One region of the Peijinzhouia sedimentorum genome, then DNA from elsewhere that is predicted to be linked to it. Evidence: riboswitches for the same ligand, from Rfam matches in the RefSeq annotation. Region 1 holds a riboswitch; the other holds the start of a gene.

The links. Region 1 has a riboswitch for thiamine pyrophosphate ahead of thiM (hydroxyethylthiazole kinase). Riboswitches for the same ligand answer to the same signal wherever they lie in the genome.
Region 2: linked by a shared signal. The riboswitch ahead of ACOXY8_RS12040 (TonB-dependent receptor) and the one ahead of thiM (hydroxyethylthiazole kinase) in region 1 are both predicted to bind thiamine pyrophosphate.

Annotation. Positions count from the first base shown of each region.
Region 1 covers NZ_JBMPIY010000015.1:6,006-9,223, forward strand. The annotation lists gene ACOXY8_RS15770 (hypothetical protein) at 1-1,174, shown strand, start outside; TPP riboswitch at 1,603-1,695, shown strand; gene thiM (hydroxyethylthiazole kinase) at 1,773-2,573, shown strand; gene thiE (thiamine phosphate synthase) at 2,570-3,205, shown strand; gene thiD (bifunctional hydroxymethylpyrimidine kinase/phosphomethylpyrimidine kinase) at 3,202-3,218, shown strand, end outside.
Region 2 covers NZ_JBMPIY010000008.1:83,193-86,410, forward strand. The annotation lists gene ACOXY8_RS12040 (TonB-dependent receptor) at 1-1,305, opposite strand, end outside; TPP riboswitch at 1,361-1,458, opposite strand; gene ACOXY8_RS12045 (AAA family ATPase) at 1,481-1,990, opposite strand; gene pnuC (nicotinamide riboside transporter PnuC) at 1,987-2,604, opposite strand; gene ACOXY8_RS12055 (tetratricopeptide repeat protein) at 2,956-3,218, shown strand, end outside.

The DNA.
Region 1 (3,218 bases):
TCTTTTGCTGAATTGTAATGATGCCGATATTATGCCAAAAGAATATCCTTACATTATGATGACAGATGTGGAGCCATCTGAAACAGGAGTAATCTTTCGAGCAGAAGTACTAAATGCAGGTTCTTATAATGTTCAATCATTCGGATTTGTTTGGAGTTCTACAAATCCAGCCATTGAAAACTCAGACACAATCCATGTATCAGCACCATTTACCGAAGGATATTTTGAAAAGGAGGTTAACTATGGTTTAGCTAAAGGGTTAAATTATTCAGTAAGGCCATTTGTGGTTTATAATTCCATAACAGTTTACGGAAGCGCTCTTAGTTTTGAAAGTTTAGGAAGTCTGCGAAACTCATGGGAAAAATTAAATCCTCAAAACGCTGACTTAGATGGTTGGTCTAAGTCATTCGGTAGTTCAATGAATGATAAAGGATTTATTTTGTTTCAGAGTTCAGATTTTTTTTCTTACGATCCCGTAGAAAATAGTTTTTCAAGGGTACGGAATTTTCCAATTTCAGGTAACACTCGCTCAAAATTTATCTCAGTTACTATTGGGAGTTCTCAATATTTTTTTAATAATATTGACCTTAATTTATATAAGTACGAAAACGACATTTGGACGAATCTAAGTAATATTCCCGTTCGGGATAATCAATTTCATCGATATTTTCAAGGACTCTCAAATGGGAATTCAATTATGATTCTAAGCTCTTCCGAATCACACGAGTATAATTTGACTACTAATACTTGGATTGCTCGATCACCTATCCCCACATCAACAGGCTTTTCAGTAGGAGGAACTGCTATGGGTAGTAAAGCCTACGTTCTAACCAGTGACAAAAGTATCTGGGAATATGATAGTGATGCACATACTTGGCGTTTATTAACAGAATACCCTGGAATTATTAAAGATAAAATTATTTCCTTTTCATTAAATAATAAAATATATTTTGGAATCTCATCTGATGATTCTAAAAGGGAAGGCAATTGGTTAGATAAGGAACTTTGGTCCTATGACTTGACACAAGATAAATGGGAGGCCGAGGATCCTTTTCCTTCAAATCTAGACCCCAATGACATTCATTATTTTTTTGTCAATAACAAGCTATACATAGGACATGAATTTGAATTCCACAACTATGATCTTTGGGTATTTGATCCTTCAAAAAATTAAAATGCATGGTGTATACAAACGCTAAAAAGAAGGATAAAAGATGAAACTGGAAAGGAATACAAAGAACATGACTATTGAGACAATTTTAAAAGTCTTCAATGCTTTTAAAAACCTACATTAATTCAGTATTCAACTGGATAAGTATGACTTTAATATCGCTTAAAAGAAGATATTACTGGTAGTCGAGTAGGCAATGACGAATTTCACCTCTAAACCTACTCACTGAGACTTACTTGAACTTCTCAACACACTCGTTTCCTATTTTAAAATTGGCTTATCAACCCTTCGCAATTGAGAATAGCCAGATGCAAAAGCCTTTTATTTACGAAAATCGTAGCCAAAAGAGCTTCGAAAGCATACTGAAATCTAGTTACAGAACTAACTTTCTAAAATCAAAAAACCAAGTATCATAATATTTTGTAGCTTTGCATACGCTTTAGGGGTATTCTGAAAAGAATTGAGAGAGTCCCTTTGAACCTGATACGGCTTACACCGACGTAGGGAAAAGCAAAAAAGACTTCTTATCTAAAAGTTGTTTCTTTCTTTGTTTTCGGTTTTTTCCTAAAGCTATTTTTTATCTCAAAATAAATAGCGCAAAATGGAAAAAACACTTTGGAAACACATTCAATCAGTAAAAAACCAATCCCCATTAATCCACAACATTACCAACTATGTGGTAATGAACAATACAGCCAATGCATTGCTCGCAGTAGGCGCTTCACCTGTAATGGCTCATGCTAAAGCCGAAGTGAACGATATGGCAGGCATTGCAGATGCTATATTGATCAACATTGGCACACTAGACGAATATTGGTCAGAAGCTATGTTGATGGCAGCGGAAACTGCCCATACGCTAAATAAACCTTGGGTACTTGACCCCGTAGGTGCAGGTGCGACACCTTATAGAAATGAAATCCTTCAAAAACTATTGCTGTACAGCCCTACAGTGATAAGAGGGAATGCATCTGAGATATTAGCTCTTGCAAAATTCAATACATCATCAACCAAAGGAGTAGACAGCACCGCTTCAAGTAATGATGCCATTCAAGCAGCTCATGCGTTGGTAAATCAATATGGTTCTGTTGTGTGTATTTCAGGTGAAACGGATGTCATTTTAGATAACAAGAAGCGAACAATATCAATAAAGAATGGTCATCCGATGATGACCAAGGTGACAGGATTAGGTTGCACCGCATCGGCACTGATAGCTGCCTTTGTCGCTATAATTGAAGACAAAACAGAAGCGACCACCGCTGCAATGGCCTTACTTGGCATAGTGGGAGAACTTTCTGAAAGGCAATCTTCAGGACCGGGCAGTCTGCAAATGCATATCATAGACAAACTTTACGCTATAACTGAAACTGAATTTAGCGAACATCTTAATATTTCAGAGGGATGAAAAAGCAATCGTCATTCCCATATAAACTCTATCTGGTCATTTCTCAAGCAGACTGTAAAGGCCAAAATTTTCTTACTATAGCCGAACAAGCAATTTTAGGAGGAGTGGATGTCATCCAACTAAGGGAAAAGAATGACCTAACGGAAACGTATATTCGTAAGGCATTCCAACTCAAAGAAATAACTACTAAATACCAGATTCCCCTCATCATCAATGACAATATAGAAGTAGCAAAGAAAGTAGATGCGATAGGTATACATGTTGGCACCAAGGATATTACTCCCACTGAAATAAGAAATCAGTGGAGCGAAACTAAATGCATAGGCTATTCTATAGAATACCTTGAACAGCTTGGAAATGATCAAGTAGTCCTCTCTGATTACCTAGGTATCAGTCCTGTTTTCAAAACACCTACTAAAACCGATACCATTACCGAATGGGGACTGGATGGTATACGAACGATGAGAAATCTTACCGATAAACCTTTGGTTGCCATAGGTAATATCCGCCTAAACAATTTGAAATCGGTAATAAAGGCAGGTGCAGACTGTATTGCTGTAGTTTCGGCTATCTGTAGTGCAACTAACCCTCAAAAAGCAGCCTACGAATTAAAAAACGAAATCCTAAAATGAAGAAATATAAATA
Region 2 (3,218 bases), on a different contig from region 1:
TCTGCGTCTAACCAAATCGCTACGGCTTATGGTTTCCTCACCGATTGTGATATTGGGTAAATTATAATTAGACAGTCGGTCATTAAATCTGAATTGCTCGAAATAGCCTCGCCCACGAGTGTAGTGTAGAGCTGCATTGAAAGTAAATTGTGGATTTGCTTCCAAAGCATATATTAGCTGATAATGATCTTGTTGATAGTTATCTACTTGATTATTGTACTCATAGAAATTGTAAGTTCGGCTATCACTATTTAGCAAGTTTTCTTGCTGCTGTTCATTTAAGCCATTTCGCTCAATATAAGCCAACATCTCTTCACGATCTCCTCTAAGCCTCGATTCGGGAGTTCCCTCCCAAGCTTGGTATGTTTCTTCAGCTCCAGAAAATACATTTAGCTTCAAAAGGCTTTTTTTGCCATGTAGGCCAGCAGATAGATAAAATGACTTTAAGTCTGATCTAGCTCTATCAAGAAAGCCATCTGATGAAATTTTTGACAAACGTGCATCGAAAGTAAATTTTTCGTCGATCAATCCAGTGCCAACTCTTACCGTATTTTTCCAGCTATTAAATGAACCAAAAGAATTGTCAATCTGGGCATAAGCATCCTGATTGATTGGATCGGTTTGGATATTGATAGAAGCACCAAATGCAGCAGCTCCGTTGGTAGAAGTGCCTACGCCGCGCTGTATTTGTATATTCTCCACCGACGATGCAAAGTCGGGCATATTTACCCAAAATACACCATGAGATTCAGAATCGTTAATTGGGATTCCATTCACCGTAACATTCACTCTTGTGGCGTCGCTGCCGCGTATTCTGAGACCTGTATATCCAATTCCAGCACCCGCATCAGAATGTGTCACAATTGAAGGAGTTTGGTCAAGAAGCATAGGGATATCTTGTCCCAAATTCTGCTTTTGAATTTCCTTTCTGTTGACTGTGGTGAATGTTGCAGGCGTTTTTTGTGAAGCTCTAGTTGCAAAAACAATTACTTCTTGACCAAGTAATTCACTCTGTTCTAATTCGAAGATTGCATTTCCACTTGTACTATTTTGTACAGTTTGGGTCAGTGTTTTGTAACCTACGTAGGAGATTTTAAGGGTGAATTCGCTTTCTGGAGCATTGGAAATAATGAAATTACCTTCTAAATCAGAAACTGCTCCAAAACGAGTTCCTTCAATAGTGATGTTGGCATTAGGTAATGCCATTTTAGTTTCCTTGTCTATGACCCTACCTTCAAATGAGGTTTGGGCAAAGGAAACAATAGAGCCAAGGCAAATTGCCAGGCAGATGACGTACTTAAACATGTTAGAAATTTTTAGGTGAAACATTGCGAAGCATCCAAGGGGCAGACGCTTCCTTTAGTTGTTTTACCATACCTCCCTTCGACCGCATTACCGGCATCAGGTTCAATGGGTATAATCTCAGCCCGTATATTTGGGGCACCCCTTTATTCTGTCGCAAATGTACGCCTAATTGTTTTTAGTGCAAATTTCCAATCACTTTTAAAGCACTTTCGAGTCTTTCGTTTTCTTTTCCTTTTATGATTGTATAAGGGAGTCTTCTTTTCTTACACTCCTCATGATATATATTGAAAAAGTAGTTTCTAAGCTCGGGATGTTCTCTTTGAGGATCTTCCACCCAGGGCAAGTCAATATACATCAAGAAATAATGATCGTAGGTTCTAGTTCTCAATTCTCTTTCGATCCAACCTTCCACTTGTTTGAAACGGTGTAAGCTCCAAATTTTGATTACTGTAAGGTCTGTATCACAAATCAAAAGAGGAGGCTTAGTTTCCGCTAATTTATCTTCGCTTTCAATTTGCCCTTTGGCTATTTCAGATAAGTCGCTGTATTTATATTCTCTATTTAGGTTTTTAAGATATTCACGAGCAAATTCAGGGACTAACGGAAATGAGAGTTCATTTGATAGCTGATTTGCAAGAGTACTTTTGCCCGTTGATTCAGGGCCAATGATGGCAATTTTTTTCATAAATTCTTCTGGATACTTAATTCTCGACGCCATCTGGTAAAACCCATAATGGCAAGGATTAAAAAAATTAAAAATTGAAAGGAGGTTAACATAAGCCCTTTGTAAAAATATAACGGAATTGAAAGCAGATTAGTGAAAATCCACGCAATCCAATTTTCTATTTTCTTCTTTGCCATCAAAAGCATTGCCACAAAAGCCATAGAAGTAGTGAGTGCATCCCAATAGGGAACGTCACTGTCTGTAAAATTGATTAATGAATATGCAATAAGAATAAATGAACCGATGAGTGTTGCAATGCTTATTATCCACTCCTTTGTGCTGTTAGTCGTGATTGGTAAAAAGTTATTATTCGAATCCTTTCTCGACCATAGGTACCAACCGTAAATACTCATGATGAAATAATATGCATTAATACCTACATCAGCATATAATTTGGCGCCAAAACAAATGTATACGTAAATCAGTACGCTAATAATTCCCGTTGGGAATACAAGAATGTTTTCAAGTCTTGAATACCAAACACTTAGTAATCCAAAGAATACTGCCGTAGCTTCGAGTAAGGTCAAATGCTGGATACCTTCACGCAAACCTTCCCAGATTCCAATTCCTTCCATCCCGCAAAAATAGCGTAATGTTTAGTCGTAATTACAAACAGAAGATTATTTCGAAAAAGATTTTAAAAATGTGCCATTCAAATCAAGATTTCACTTTTTAATATAAAGGCTAGAAAAAACAAATTCTAATTACTTAAATTGTACCTCCTTTAAATGGAATGGCTTGAAGCAATTTTTATTTCGAATGGGATCGCTTTAATGTGATGATTTAGTAAATGAATTTTGCGAGAGTTTTATTCTGTTTTTCTGTTCAAAATCAAAACAATATTAAGAGTTTAAGAGATTATTAGTTAAATTTGGAGCTTGTTTTGCTCTATCACAATTATTAACTGGCATAACGGAGAAATGAAAATGAAAAAAGTATTAGCAATTGTAGCGTTTTTTGTTGTGGGGATTTTTTCTACTCCACTTTTTGCGCAAGGTGGTTTCAACTGGCCTCCAGATGAAACATTAGCGCAATCAGCGAAGGAAAAATATGTGTTGCATACCGACTCTAGGAAGATGGGTGATTACACTACGGCTCACTCTACTTTAGTGTGGTTGTTGAAAAATACGCCTGAACTTAGTGAATCACTATATATATCAGGCTATAAAGTATTCGAAGAAATGGCTGA